Regions from separate parts of the Paenibacillus sp. P32E genome, predicted to be linked through region 2. Evidence: a T-box and tRNA genes for the amino acid it is inferred to sense, from the RefSeq annotation. Region 2 holds a T-box; the other regions hold tRNA genes.
The links. The T-box of region 2 lies ahead of leuS (leucine--tRNA ligase). A T-box ahead of a tRNA ligase gene usually reads a tRNA of that ligase, here a tRNA-Leu.
Positions count from the first base shown of each region.

Region 1: it has a tRNA-Leu gene. The T-box ahead of leuS (leucine--tRNA ligase) is inferred to sense a tRNA for this amino acid. The anticodon was not compared.
Region 3: it has a tRNA-Leu gene. The T-box ahead of leuS (leucine--tRNA ligase) is inferred to sense a tRNA for this amino acid. The anticodon was not compared.

Region 1 covers NZ_LVYY01000013.1:310,723-315,987, reverse strand. The annotation lists gene A3848_RS14400 (YolD-like family protein) at 1-101, shown strand, start outside; gene A3848_RS32320 (hypothetical protein) at 131-298, opposite strand; gene A3848_RS14395 (M15 family metallopeptidase) at 504-1,190, shown strand; gene A3848_RS32975 (WGxxGxxG family protein) at 1,263-1,658, shown strand; tRNA gene A3848_RS14385 (tRNA-Leu) at 1,798-1,883, shown strand; partial or broken gene A3848_RS14380 (glycoside hydrolase family 130 protein) at 2,140-2,493, shown strand; partial or broken gene A3848_RS14375 (alpha-mannosidase) at 2,513-4,702, shown strand; gene A3848_RS14370 (ABC transporter permease) at 5,201-5,265, shown strand, end outside.
Region 2 covers NZ_LVYY01000018.1:59,484-64,748, forward strand. The annotation lists gene A3848_RS17980 (AI-2E family transporter) at 68-1,135, shown strand; T-box leader at 1,264-1,529, shown strand; gene leuS (leucine--tRNA ligase) at 1,909-4,362, shown strand; gene comER (late competence protein ComER) at 4,463-5,265, opposite strand, start outside.
Region 3 covers NZ_LVYY01000077.1:98,762-104,026, reverse strand. The annotation lists gene A3848_RS30495 (alpha-mannosidase) at 1-1,527, opposite strand, end outside; gene A3848_RS30490 (helix-turn-helix transcriptional regulator) at 1,687-2,598, shown strand; tRNA gene A3848_RS30485 (tRNA-Leu) at 2,663-2,746, opposite strand; gene A3848_RS30480 (ion channel) at 2,955-3,623, shown strand; gene A3848_RS30475 (helix-turn-helix transcriptional regulator) at 3,796-5,265, shown strand, end outside.

The DNA of each region.
Region 1 (5,265 bases), on a different contig from region 2:
TGACCTCCATTCACACCCACTCGCGCGAGATCAAGCTGCAGTGGGCGGAGGAATGGAAGTGGATTGATGTGGATGATATTGTGGAGGCATACATCGTCTGAGGGCCAGCCTTGACCCATTAGATGAAGCCCTATTCTCTATTTGTGGAATGGGCTTCTGTTCTCTCATAAGCAATCAGGGTCACTGGCTTATTGCCGTTCATTTGAGCAATTGCCGCTTCGGCCTGGCGGATGATCTCCACCGCATCCTCCTGTTCACTCAATGCCGCGACTTTGTAGCTGTCACTGTGGATGTCCATGCTGTTATCCCACCTTTCACTTTTATCTTAGCCTGTTTGGGTAGAAATCATCCCGGAAAGCGGCGGGCAGATGGTGGTAAACGCACACCCATATAGGCAAGATGCTCAGGCCCCGCATCGTTCGGGGTTTTTTCTTTTACAATGAAGTAAGAAGGTACAAGCAACGGCGGATTCTAGGGCATTTACTATATCAGGAGGGGATTCGATGCTGACTATAGATGAGTTGAAAAGTAAATCGGCAGACCGGATCGGCGGTCTTCATTCCGTCCTGCTGGCGGCTGCAAATGTCCTGATACAGCGATGTTATGCCAGAGGGATCTCCATTGTCATTACTCAGGGCATGCGTACCATAGCCGAACAGAATGCGCTGTACGCACAAGGGAGAACCAAGAAGGGCAGCATTGTAACCAATGCCAAGGGAGGCAGCAGCTATCATAATTATGGCCTGGCGATGGACTTCGCGCTGCTGCTGCCGGATGGGCAGAACGTCTCTTGGGACACGAACAGGGATGGGAATGGAGATAAGCTGGCAGACTGGCAGGAGGTCGTGCAGGAAGCGAAAAAGCTAGGACTCGAATGGGGTGGGGACTGGACTTCTTTTAAGGATTATTCGCATTTGCAGCTGGCTTTTGGCCTGACTATTGCACAGCTTAAGGAAGGTCAGCGTCCGACCGCCCAGCAGGTTAAGGAAACCTTAAGCCGGATCACCGGAGGTGAGCCTGAAGTGAACAAGGATGTGGAAGTTACCATTAATCTGAATGGGATGAAGCTTACGGTTGGGGTATTGGATAATGGAACCACCTATGTTCCCGTGCGGGCATTGGCTGAAGCGCTCGGGGCCAAGGTTTCTTATGATCCTGTCAGCAAGACAGTGAATGTGGTGACTGTGTAAAAATTACTTGCATAGTTTAGGCGCCTAAGGGGGAAATTATCAGCGACAAACCACACAAGGGGGTATCACATCTTGAACAAGCTGATAACAAGTCTTGCCTGCGGCACTGTATTGTCCATGAGTCTGCTGGGTGTAGGATATGCATCCAGTGCTTCCGGTACTACCGGTATGGGTGGAACGGCACCGGTATATAACGGTTCTTCCACCAATGACCATATGATGAATAACACCACCGGCACCCTGCGTAACAATGATACGATCATGAGAGACAAGATCCGCACTGGTGACAACACCACTGTCTCTCCACTGTCCAACACCACGACAACTGGCAGATACCGGGCCACAAGCACGACGACCAACGCAACAGACAACGACAACAACCGCTCCAATTGGGGCTGGCTCGGATTGGTCGGCCTGCTCGGTCTGGCTGGCATGAGAAGCAAAAGCGGCGAACGCGAACGCCGTTAGTCCTGCAATACAAGTGGCCCGCAGCAGCTCCGGCTGAGCGGGTCTTTTTGTTAAGCACAACTTAACGAAAATTTTGATTGCGTATTCACAAGTTACGTGATATCATATTTCTTGTCGCGTTAAACAACGCACCAACCATGCCGGGGTGGCGGAACAGGCAGACGCACAGGACTTAAAATCCTGCGGTACGTGAGTACCGTACGGGTTCGACCCCCGTCCTCGGCACTAGAAGAACAAGGGTTTCAGCTCATTAGAGCTGGAACCCTTGTTTGTTTTTAAGATGGATTGCTAACATTTTGCTAACGGTGCCTCTTTTTCGTGTAGATTCGAGGTTTCCGATACGCTTGGAATGATGCTTGTACCGACTTCACGACGAACGGTTCTTGTTCACTCTCTGCGTTCGATAATTCTGTCACGCTCCATTCTCAGTCGCAGGATTTCTGCTCTAATGACTTCTTTACGACAAGGTAAAGTATTCATGATCGGACCGGGTCCTACGCCAATCGAAACGGACAAGGGCTGGCTGCTGATTTATCATGGCGTAATTAATACCTGTAACGGGTATGTGTACCGCATGGGCTGCGCCTTGCTTGACATTGCTGAACCCTGGAAGGTTAAGGCGCGCTCGCGCAACTATATTCTCGGTCCTGAAACCCTGTACGAATGTGTGGGAGATGTCCCTAATGTGACTTTCCCTTGTGCGGCTTTGACGGATTCGGCAACAGGACGAATTGCTATCTACTATGGCTGCGCCGATACGGTGACCGGACTGGCCTTTACTACAGTGGAAGAGCTCCTCAATTATATGAAGTTGTATCCGTTAGAAGAAGCTTAAGAAAAGAGGAGGATAGACTATGACTAGCAAAAGAACGGCTCACATCGTTTCTCATTCACACTGGGACCGGGAATGGTATTTACCCTTTGAGAAGCATCACGTCCGCCTGGTACAGCTGATGGATTCGCTGCTGGATAAGCTGGAAGGAGATTCAGCGTTTAAAAGCTTCTATCTGGATGGACAGACGATTATTCTGGAGGATTATCTTCAGGTTCGTCCGGAGAACAAGGAAAGACTGGAGAGATGTATCACGGAAGGCCGTCTGCTGATCGGGCCCTGGTATATTTTACAGGATGCGTTTCTGACAAGCGGAGAAGCGAATGTACGTAACATGCAAATCGGACATCAGGATGCCAAACGGTACGGGGAACCGGCAAAAATAGGCTATTTTCCCGATACGTTCGGCCTGGTGGGCCAGACTCCGCAGCTTATGCTGCAATCCGGCATCACCAACGTTTTCTTCGGGCGCGGAGTGAAGCCTACAGGATTCAATAATACGGTTTCTGATGGAGATTATGAGTCCTCCTTCTCTGAACTGATCTGGGAAGGCCCGGATGGCTCCAAAGTACTCGGGATTTTGTTTGCCAACTGGTATTCTAACGGAAATGAAGTGCCAACGGATGAAGCAGAGGCCAGGGCTTTCTGGGACAGGAAGCTGGCAGATGCAGAAAAATATGCTTCAACAGATCAGCTATTGTTCATGAATGGCTGTGACCATCAGCCGCTGCAGCTTGATTTGCCAGAGGCTATCCGTACAGCCCAGGCCTTATACCCGAACGTGGATTTCGTTCATTCGAACTTCCCTGATTATTTAAGTGCCTTGATTGCGGAGCTTAACCATCAGCAGTCGTCTGTAGATCCCGGATTATCTACAGTCATGGGTGAACTTCGCAGTCGACGTACGGATGGATGGGGCACACTTGTGAACACAGCTTCAGCCCGCATTTATTTGAAACAGATGAACCAGGTAGGACAGTCCCTTTTGGAAAAGGTAGCGGAGCCGCTAGCTTCCATCGCGAATCTTGCTGGTAAAGTTTATCCCCACCATCTATTCACCTATGCTTGGAAGACCTTAATGCAGAATCATCCGCATGATAGTATTTGCGGGTGCAGTGTAGATGAAGTGCACCGTGAGATGATCACCAGGTTTGATAAAAGCCGCCACGTTGCTGAAAGCATCGTTAAAGATTGTGCAAAGTATATCGCTGATGCTGTAGATACATCGATTTTTACGGAATATGGAGACGATGCGTTGCCCTTTGTAGTGATGAATACGTCGGGCTGGAGACGTACAGGAACAGTAACTGTTGACTTGGATGCAGCCCGTCTTTATCTCCGTGAAGGCTTTACGTTGCAGGAGACCTGCCGAAGAATGCAGGAGATCGATCTCAGTGGACGAATGCTGGTGGATCAACATGGAGAAGCGGTACCCTGTACCTTAGAAGATCTGGGGCTGTAGTTTGGCTATGATCTGCCAGATGATAAATTCCGGCAGTCCTATATGTGCCGCAGGGTAAGAGTGACGTTCGAAGCTATGCAAGTGCCTGCGCAGGGACTTCGCAGCTATGCTTGGGTACAGTCGTCGCGGCCCACTCTTGAACATTTAAGCCTGCTATCCGGTAACCGAGTAATGGAGAATGACAGCCTCCGGGTAGAAATCGGAGAGGATGGTTCGTTTACTCTGATGGATAAGCTGAGAGGGATTTCATACCGTGATCTTGGGATTTATGAAAATACCGGAGACATTGGCAATGAATACATGTATAAACAGCCTGAAGGTGAGAGCACCTTGACCACACAAGGCCAGGCTGCAGAAATCCGTGTACTTGAAGATACAGCTTTCCGTGCTGCTATAGAGATCAAACATCATTGGGAAATCCCTTCTTCAGCTGATGAGAGATTAGATGCGGAGCAGCGTGCTTTGGTTTATTATCCGGAACGCAAGGCTCAGCGGAGCCGAGATACTGTGATCCTTAAGCTCCGGACTGTGATTACTCTGGAGCGCGAAGGCAAGGGGCTGCAAATTGTTTCGACCATAGACAATCAGGCTAAGGATCACCGAGTTCGGATATTGTTCCCGACCGACGTGCAAACGGCTGTACATCAAGTGGATTCGATGTTCGAAATAGTCAAACGAGATATTGAACCTGCACCGGAGTGGATAAATCCAAGTAATACGCAGCATCAGCAAACGTTCGTCGATATCAGCAATGATTATTAAATTGTGAAAAAATAAAGATGCCTAGGTACTTTTACTGGGTATTTTTATTTTTTACTGCTGGGTCTGTATAAAAGGTTAGGTACTTAATAAGTCTAGCTGAAAATCACAAGCGAGTTTTATATTCCAGCTTAGGAGTAGTACATGTAATTCTTGTTTTAAATAGAAAGGTTCAAGAAAAAAAAACCGACAATCGAATATAAAAGGTTAAAATAATAGGTCGAAATTGCGCCATGTCATGAATATCAAGGATTTTAACAAAAACTACACATTGAAATGAGATGTATTTAATCTAATTAGTGACTGAATTACAGTTGGCATGTATTTTTGTTGACTATCCAAAATGACATATTTACGAACAAGCGCCTGAGAACTAGTGTTTATGTAAGCGCTAGCAAAATTTAAATCCTGATACAGATCAAGTAGCTAGACGAAAAAGAACTTAGTTCTGAAGGGGGAGATACTATGCAGGGTACAAAAAGGTTGCTCATGAGCAGCCAGCTTCAGAAAAGGCGGAAAGAAAGTAATAAAACATGGAAGAGAATTATTCAAAA
Region 2 (5,265 bases):
TTGCTGCGGGTATACATATACTTATCTAGGAAGCCAGTCCAGAATTACCGCTAGGGAGTGTACATTCATGGAGCAATGGTCCCAAAGTAAATGGTTCCGCCGGATGATCGGAGTACTGCTTGCCCTGATCATATTATATTTCGTTTGGCTCCTCCGTCCGATGTTAATGGGAGTTTTCGTCTTTCTCAAAGCCATCCTTGCGCCGTTCCTGGCAGCTATGATTATCTCGTATGTGCTGAATCCCGTAGTGAGTATGCTCGCCGGAAGAAAAATGCCGCGCAGTGTTGCCGTGTTGCTCATCTATGCCGTATTTCTGACCTCGCTCGCAGTTATTGCCATCAATCTGATTCCGATGTTCATCGAGCAGCTTGAAGAATTGAACGAGCATTTGCCGGAGATGACACTGCATGCACAGGGACTCATGCGTAACATGAATAACAGATTGATTCCGCCTGGTGTCGAGATGGGCATGAATAACTGGTTTTTTCAGCTGGAAAACCGACTGGCTGCAGGAATCTCCCATTTTCTCGATAACATTGGTTCGACCATTGGTCTGCTGTTCAATGCGTTTATCGTGCCTTTTCTGGTGTTCTACATTCTCAAGGATTTCGATGTATTCGAACGGACCGTTGTCGCTTGTCTGCCACGCTCGCGCCGCAAGTATATGGTCAAGCTACTTAAGGATATTGATGACGCGCTTGGCAACTACATCCGTGGCCAGTTTTTGGTCTGTCTGATTATCGGGGTACTGGCCTACATCGGCTATGCGATTATCGGCATGCCTTACGCGCTGCTGTTTGCTTGTGTGGTGGCGGTATTCAACATTGTTCCGTATATGGGGCCGTTTCTGGGTGCAGCACCTGCGATTGTAATGGCTTCGACCCTCTCGCTTCGCCTCGTGCTGCTCGTTGCTGTGGTTAACACCCTCTGCCAGATGCTGGAGAGCAACGTCATTTCGCCGCAGGTGGTGGGACGACGGCTGCATCTGCACCCGCTGCTGATTATTTTTGCGCTGCTGGTGGGTGGAGAAGTGGCTGGAATGATCGGTCTGATCCTGGCTGTACCGGTTTTCGCGGCCGGCAAAGTAGTGATTCAGCATTTTCTCGCGTATTATATACGTCGGAAGCCGGTGTAAGCCGAATTATGAGGGCGTATCGCTCATAGATTGCTGATTCACTGCAGCCGCAAGCGGAAATCATTGACTCTAACTGCTTCTTTTGTATATAATGTGGGGAACATTACTGATTAATAATCAGTAAGCATAGCAGTGCGATGAAGAGGAGTATTAATTCGTGAGACCGTTATTGCAGAGAGCCGGCACAGGGTGCGAGCCGGTTAACGGAGAAGAATGAACTCACCTCGGAGTAACGGCGTTAAGCCGCAGGGTCCGCAAGCAGAGGCTTGAAGACCGCGCCTGAACCGTCGTCGATTCACCCCCGTTACCGGGTGTCAAAGTGAGTGGCAGGGTAAAGAATATCCAGCCGCTAACTAGGGTGGTACCACGGGAATTCAAACCTCTCGTCCCTAGCGATAATACGCTAGGGATGGGAGGTTTTTTTGCGGTATTGGGGCCATATCCAGCGGAACAGCGAATCCTGAGCTGATCTTGGACTTGGCTGCCCGTCAGGCAAAACGGGTGGATTTAAAAAGTAACAGGGAAACGGAACGAAAAAAAATTTTGGAGCTGTAGAAACAAAGTGTTCGCCTGAAAGCTTTCCCAAGGAAAGCTCACATCGGAAGCATGTGCTATTCTCGGATTTCTACCGCATAGTGCGGTTCAAATCAAGAAATCAGAGAATAACAGCGATCGGAAGCCCAAAACTTTTTTGCAGTAGAGTTCATTCCCTGGCGTTCTTTTAAGCGCAGCAGTTTTAACTAAGTAAGCAACACTCCAAGGAGGAGCATACAATGAGCGACAACAAAGCAGCAAGCACAACAGCCCCCACAGGCTACCGCGCCCAGGTGATTGAGCCGAAATGGCAGAAGTTCTGGGATGAGAACAAGACGTTCAAGACAGGTGAAGAGGTTAACAAGCCAAAATTCTACGCACTGGATATGTTCCCGTATCCTTCAGGCGCAGGGCTGCATGTAGGCCACCCGGAAGGCTACACGGCGACAGACATTGTCTCCCGCTACAAACGGATGCGCGGCTACAATGTGCTGCACCCGATGGGCTGGGATGCCTTCGGACTTCCGGCAGAGCAGTATGCGATGGATACCGGACAGCATCCACGCGAGATTACAGTGAAGAACATTGATAATTTTCGCCGGCAGATCAAATCGCTGGGCTTCTCCTATGACTGGGACCGCGAGATCAGCACAACCGATCCGGAGTATTACAAATGGACACAGTGGATTTTTATCCAGCTGTACAACCGTGGCTTGGCCTATGTGGCAGAGGTGTCGGTCAACTGGTGTGAAGCACTGGGAACGGTTCTGGCAAACGAAGAGGTTATCGACGGAAAAAGCGAGCGCGGCGGCCATCCTGTGGTCCGCAGACCGATGCGCCAGTGGATTCTGAAAATTACGGAGTACGCTGAACGCCTGCTTGAGGATCTGGAAGAGCTGGACTGGGAAGAAAGCATCAAGGATATGCAGCGCAACTGGATTGGCAAGTCGACGGGTGCCGAAGTGATTTTTGCCATTGAAGGTCATGATGCCAGTCTGGAGGTATTCACGACCCGCCCGGATACTTTGTTCGGAGCAAGCTACTGTGTACTGGCACCGGAGCATAAGCTGGTTGATCTTATTACAACAGATGAGCAGAAGGCGGCAGTATCGGAATACCGCGACAAGGCTTCACGCAAGAGCGACCTTGAACGTACGGATCTGGCTAAAGAGAAATCCGGTGTCTTCACGGGTGCTTACGCCGTTAATCCGGTGAATGGTGCTCAGGTGCCGATCTGGATCGCTGATTATGTGCTTGCCGGATATGGAACGGGAGCCATCATGGCGGTGCCGGGACATGACACACGCGACTGGGAATTCGCCAAGCAGTTTGGTCTGAAGATCGTTGAAGTAGTACAGGGCGGAAATGTCGGAGAAGAGGCTTACAGCGGCGACGGACCTCATGTGAATTCCGAATTCCTGAATGGTCTGGACAATAAAGAAGCGATTGCGAAGATGATCACCTGGCTTGAGGAAAAGGGCAGCGGCAAAGGCAAAGTAACCTACCGCCTGCGCGACTGGCTGTTCAGCCGCCAACGCTATTGGGGCGAGCCGATTCCGATTCTGCACCTGGAAGACGGCACGATGAAGACGGTCCCTGTAGATCAGCTGCCGTTGCTGCTGCCGGAAGTGGATTCGATCCGCCCTTCAGGCACAGGAGAATCCCCGCTGGCTAATGTGACGGAGTGGGTCGAAACGATAGATCCGGAGACCGGCATGAAGGCACGCCGTGAGACGAACACCATGCCGCAATGGGCCGGCAGCTGCTGGTACTACCTGCGTTATATCGATCCGCGTAATGACAAGGAGCTGTGTTCACCGGAGAAGCAGAAGGAATGGCTGCCCGTTGACCTGTACATCGGCGGAGCCGAGCATGCAGTACTGCATCTGCTGTACGCACGCTTTTGGCATAAGGTTCTCTATGACATCGGTGTAGTGGATACCAAGGAACCGTTCCATAAGCTGGTGAATCAAGGCATGATCCTGGGGAATAACAATGAGAAGATGAGCAAGTCGCGCGGCAATGTCATTAACCCGGATGAAATTGTGGAGGCATATGGCGCGGATACGCTGCGTGTCTATGAGATGTTCATGGGGCCGCTGGAAGCGACGAAGCCATGGAATGAAAAAGGTGTGGAAGGCATTCACCGCTTCCTCTCCCGCGTATGGCGCCTGTTCGTGAATGAGGACGGCAGCATCAGTGCGAAAATTACCCCGGATGGCGGTACCGACGAGTTCAAACGGACCTGGCACAAGACACTCAAGAAGGTCACGGAGGACTTCGAGCACCTGCGCTTCAATACAGCGATCAGCCAGCTGATGATCTTCATCAACGATGCTTACAAGCAGGAGACCTTGTCCGCTGAAGCTGCAGAGCATTTCGTACAGATGCTGTCGCCACTCGCACCACATATCGCGGAGGAGCTGTGGCAGCTGCTCGGTCATGAAGGCAGCATCAGCTATGTGGCTTGGCCGGCTTATGATGAAGCGTTGACTGTAGATGCTGAAGTGGAAATCGTTGTTCAGGTAAATGGTAAAATCGTACAGCGTGCACTGATCCCGCAGGATATGGGTCAAGATGATATGCAGAACCATGCGCTGTCGCTTCCGAATGTGAAGGCAGCCGTCGAGGGCAAAACCGTACGCAAGATCATCGCGGTTCCAGGCAAGCTGGTCAATATAGTAGTGGGTTAAGCGAAGAACGCAATTCTGCCCGCAGCAACGGAGTAATCCGTGCTGCGGGCTTTCTTGGTTTTGGCAGCAGGGTGCCGGTTCCATGCCGGTTGGAGGGATTCTAACGGTCGAGCGGCCCCTGAACGATGCCACCCAGACCGAATAAGGTGTCCAGCTTTTCGACATCTTCATCGAATTTATCGTGTGTGGTGAGGATCAGCTGCTCAAAAACCCCTTCCAAACTGGTCCGCAAGTGGCTCAGTGCTTCCGCTGTAATGCCACCGCGCACGGCTACCCGTTCCTGCAGTTCCTGTGGAGTGAAGTTACCTTCGGTCAGCAGTTTACCTGTGCCTAGCAGCATTTCACCTGCGAGCCGGCCAAGCAGGACTTCATCTATGCCTGTAGCCTCAACAGCGGCTTCAATCCACCGCTCAAGAAAAAAACTGATGAACGCGGGACCACAGCTGGAGAAATCAGAGGCAATCCGGGTATGCTTTTCCTGGATTTCCAGTGGAACCCCTATGAAAGACAGCAGTTCCAGCAGCAGGAGCCGATCTTGTTTAGTGAGCCTGCTGCCGAATATGCAAAGTGAAGTTCCGCTTTTGGCACAGTGGGTGATGCTGGGAATGATTTTGGCTATTTTGGACGGCAGCGCGGATTCCAGATGGTATAGCATCACTGGGCTGGTGATCGATACAACTATCTGTTCGCTCCGCAGGCTAGAAGAGATTTCATCAGTCAGGGATTTGAATTCCAGCGGTTTAACACAGAGGAAGACGATATCGCTTCCGTCCGCAGTTTCCCTGTTGCTGCCGATGGTGATGTCCGGATGGCGTTTTTGAAGCTGCAGAAGCCTGTTCGGGCTGCGGTTGCTGGCCAGCACATCACATGGCTCAAGCGCACCCGAAGACAGGAAGGCGTCTA
Region 3 (5,265 bases), on a different contig from region 2:
GTTCCAGGTATGCACATAGGCTTCAGTATTTTCGATCCGTTCATGCAGCCCGTCAAAATACTCTCCTGCGCTGCCCATATTCAGCTTAGGCATCCCTGGCAGCTTGTCGAACCGCCGCCGAAGCTCCAGCATTTCCCGCGTAGGCCCACCGCCCCCGTCGCCCCAGCCATAAGTGAACATCAGGTTATCATTGATGTCCTTATCCTGATACGAATTCCAGATCCCCCGCAGCAATGCGGCAGTCATCCGGCCGTTGTACGTATAAGCATCTCCGTTCTTCTCCGAAGTGGTAATGAAGTGCGTCAAAATTTCGGAACCGTCAAGCCCGCGCCACCAGAACGTATCATGCGGCATCCGGTTGAACTGGTTCCAGCTGATCTTGGTCGTCATGAACGTAGAGATCCCCGACTTGCGCAAAATCTGCGGCAATGCCCAGCTGTATCCGAATACATCCGGCAGCCACAAATACTTGCTTTCGATCCCGAACTCTTCCCGGAAGTAGCGCTTCCCCGCCACAATCTGACGGACCAAGGATTCACCGGACGGAATATTACAATCCGACTCCAGCCACATGGCTCCTTCGGCTTCCCAGCGGCCTTCCTTGATTTTCTCCGAGATCCGTCCGTACAGTTCGGGGTAATCACGCTTCAGATAGTCGTACAATTGCGGCTGCGTCTGCAGGAACTGATATTCCGGGAACTCCTCCATCAGCCGCAGTACGGTAGAGAAGGACCGTGCTATTTTCTCCCGCGTATGCTTTAGCTGCCACAGCCACGCAACATCAATATGGGTATGACCAACGGCTGTAATCGTCATGTCAAAGGTTTTGGGCATAGCATCCACAGCGCGGTTCAGGCTGGCCCCGGCACGGTACAGGGACATTTCGTGGGCCTCTGATCCGGGCTCCGACCAGTCAATTTCACGAAAGGCGTCGTTCAGCGCTTTTTTCAGCCATTGCTTCTCCGGCTGGTCGCTGCCCAGATACCGGTACGTGTCCAGCGCCGCCTGTGACAGGTAGCACAAATCATCAATCGTTTCATCCAGGTAGCCAATCATCGCTTCGCTAATCCGGTGATCCTGAATAACGGCGGGGCCTCCGCCCTCAAGACCAGACCACAGCCGGAAGACAAGCTCCACCGTCTGCCCGCTTAACTCCGGCCCAAAAATAACCTCCCTGTGATTGTTATCCACGCCCTGATAAGGCTCCCCGTTCACAAACAGCAACGATTCAAACCCCGAGTTGTTAAAGCTCCCCGACTTGCCGAAGTCGAACCTTCCGGCAATTTTGAAGCCGGGTGTACTTATAGGCATCTCGACCACAGTACGCAGCCAGACATAACGGTCGCGCCCGCGCCAGTGCTCCTCCAGCTTGATTGTGCCATCAAAGGAAACGGCCTCAGGATACACACCGTTAGCCCCGTCCTCATCCTCTGCGAATTCCAGTTCCTCAATCTCCAGCAGCTTGCGGTACCTGTACTTTCCAATCTCCGCCTGACGCCGGATCAGCTTCTCTTCGGTCAAAAACATGATCACCACTCCTTGTATCCGCTTTCATACAGCCAATATAGCAAATCCCTCCCCTCAAAAACTACGTTATATTTGCTATGATCCCCCTCATACATTGCATATCTTGCTTTTCTGGATTTATAATAGGTCCATACTACAGATTAAGGCGGCGACCAGGATATGCTTGATAGCGACTTGTTGTATGAGCAAGGATATAGCGTAAGCATCAACACACCGGCTGATTCGCTTTTTTATTATTTTGATTATGACCAGCGGTCCCATAACATCAATATGGAGTTTCAGCATTTTCATGACTTTTACGAGATTCATATATTAATGGATTCCAGAGCCACCCATATGATCGAGGGGAATGCGTATGCCCTTCAGCAATATGATATCGTTCTGCTTCGTCCGCACCGGCTGCACAAGACACAATATCCGGTAGGTCCGCCCCACAAAAGGCTGATTATTAACTTCGCGATGCCCAAAAATATACCCGGTCTAGAAACCGCTTACAAGAAGATGTTTCTCTCTTTTGGAGAGGAAGTGCCGATCTACCGTTTGAGTGGCGAGTCACGGAGAGCCGTTTTTGATCCTCTTAACTCCATCTTCACCTTGTCACATGGCGCTTCTCCCCTGAATCCTGTACTGATTCACAGCTTGTTTCAGCAATTTCTGTGTGCCCTGTACCAGCAAAGAGAGCGGAACAGCTATGTCCTGGAAGAAGTGGGGAATTCCATCATGCAAAAAATATATTCGGTCACCGCATACATCCACAGTCATTTCAACAGCGAGCTGTCTCTGGATTCGATCTCCAGGGAGTTCTACATCAGCCCTTATTATTTATCACATCAGTTCAAGACGGTCACCGGCTCTACACTGACCGAGTATATCCAAATGACCCGTATCCGCAATGCCCAGCAGCTGCTGATCAGCACCCGGCTTAGGATTTCCGTGATCGCTGAACAGTGCGGCTTCAACAGCTTCTCCCAGTTTAACCGGGTATTCCATAAGCTGAGCGGCATGTCTCCCTCCGGGTTCCGCAAGCAACAGGCCTCGTCCCCTTCAGCCTCAACCGCGCTGTCCTATTGAACGGAAAACAAAAAAAAGCTTCTGCGCTGCCCAGATGAGCAGTACAGAAGCTTTTTTGTTAGTATGCGGTCAAGAGGACTCGAACCTCCACGATATTGCTACCACTGGCACCTGAAGCCAGCGCGTCTGCCAATTCCGCCATGACCGCAAATTAATGAAATGCAACGCAAGAAGTAATATATCATGAATCTGGCGAGAGAGCAAGCGTTTTTTTATTCCTTTTGAGTTGCTGTCCGAATTGTCAAAAATATCGACTTTTCCTTGCTTTAGGCTGAGCAAATTATAGCTGTGGCATCTTAAACATTTTCTATATACTTGCTAATAATGAGTAATTATTAATTTCTGGGGGAATGCACATGAATGAACGTAATGATACAGAGGGATTTATATTGATTGTTTGGGTTTGGAATGCTGTTATTCAATTCCTATCGAGGATTTCCGTCTTCGATATCGTCAGAAGGAGTATTTCCTTTGCTAGCTGGGAAGATAAAAGGAAGTATCTGTTCGTTGATATCTGGGTATTGGCACATACTCTGCTTTCAGTCCTGTCTATAATTATTATGAGATACAGCAGCATTGGCGTTATTAAGCAAATCTTGTTTTACTACGGAATATTAAGGGTCTTTGAGATATTTATTTATCAATTAAAAATCAATCTGCTGGATAACTATGAAGAGAATGCTACCCTGCGCAGCTATAGAAGATCTATCCTCTTGCTTATACATAATTTTATGGAAATTATATTTTGGTTTACCGCTTCATATGAATTTCTAATGAATTGGTTTGACGTGGCGGATCGCAGTACCAGCTTAATTCAAGCCTTTTATATGAGCTTTGTTACAATGACTACGTTCGGGCCTCCTAATTTCAACATCGATAACAATCCAGCGATGGTGATCATAATGATTCAATCCGTGCTGGGATTATTTATGACGGTGGTTTCGATTGCCAGATTCATATCTATGCTTCCCACGCCTAAATCACAGGTCTTAATTGAAAATAGAAATGATACCCCGCTGTCCTGAGGCAGCCTCACTATCTAACCAAGAGAGGCTCTCCTCCCGTTACAGATCATAGCATCCAGTTCAACCTGTGGTTGCTTTTTTCCGCTTCTACCCAACCATTAATCCATGTTCTTTCAAGAGGATGGAATTATAATAGACCTACGACGTCGAATCAAACCTTGGGAGATGTACTATGATCAGCAGCGAACAAGTAGGCAAGCGGATTGCCAGACTCCGTAAAGAAAAACACATGTCACAGGAACAACTGGCGGAACAGCTAAATGTTAGTCCCCAGGCAGTTTCCAAATGGGAAACGGGTAAATCACTGCCCGAAACCACCACGCTTCCACTATTATCCAGCATATTGGGCCACTCTATAGACAGTATTTTGCTGCCCCAAAAGCTGGTCGTACTTAGCGCTGTCTATACCGATGGCCAGGAGGCCTATGATGTCACCCATTTTGTTAATCAATTCGTTGTCGGCAGCAGATTGAACCTTGCGGTCAGTAAGTTAACTTTTCCCGAATCCATCAAGAGCGACCGTCTGAAGCTGCTGCTCCTGAAATATGAGACTCCTTCGGGAGTCTATGCTACTTATGTGCTGAACGACAATCTGCTTACCCTTGATATTCATTCCACAGGCTATGCTGCCAGTCAAAGCGAGCTTGATATCGTATTCGCCGCCTACGGCAATGAACAGGCGAGCCGCAATGTACTAAACAAGATGAAGCATTATGCGTTTTTTCAGTGGAAGCAGTTCACCGCCAGCCACGAGCTTTTTCCAAGTCTGATCGACAATGATGGCAATGACTACCTGCTGCTTCTATATCTGAATGAGGAAGGCATTCATGCGTTAAGCTGTGCGGAAGGCGAGCGGATTCACTATACTCCAGACCGGACCCGGCTCTTTCGAATGGAATCTCCTCAGGAGCACTGCATTATAGAAGGGGTAGGCCGGCTGGGCTTTGGCAAAGACATGGACTGCTCCTGGGCCGGGGCACTTCTTTTGTCTCTGACAGCAAGAGGAGTGGATACTACCTACGAGCAGATTATGGGTGTGTCGGGGGCGTGCTGGAGAATTTCTTTTACACCTATGTGGGATTACAGCTCGGCCGATGCACTTGTGGCCTATAACTACTCCGATCCGGCGTTTAGCGCCTATGGGCTAACTGCCACTTGGGCCAACCATCTGAATCCTGAAGAGCGCAGATTGGAAAAACACAACATCTTGGAGAGCCTGCGTAATCATCAGCTTCCCATAGCCATCAACCTGCGGGTCGCTCCCGAATGGGGGGTGATCACCGGGTATTTGGATGCTGGCGGTACTCTGCTGTGCCGCAGTTATTTTGACGATGAAACCTTTGAGGAGCTTCGCAATGATCCGGAGTTTCTGGAAGACATGAAGGTCAGCAAGGGTTACCTGAACGTGGACCATTGGCCTTACATGCTCGTTCGTATAGGCAGCCAGGGGCATGTCCCGTCAGCATTAGTTAATCTGTATGCTTCGCTCAAAATTAAGGTGGATTCGATGAATACTGACGGGAATAGCGGCTACAGCCTTGGTTACAAGGCTTTTGAGGCCTGGCAGGAAGGGCTCTTGGAGGATGCCTGGTATAGGAACGCAAGTGACAAGAACTTTGCACGCAGACTGGGGGTGAACCAC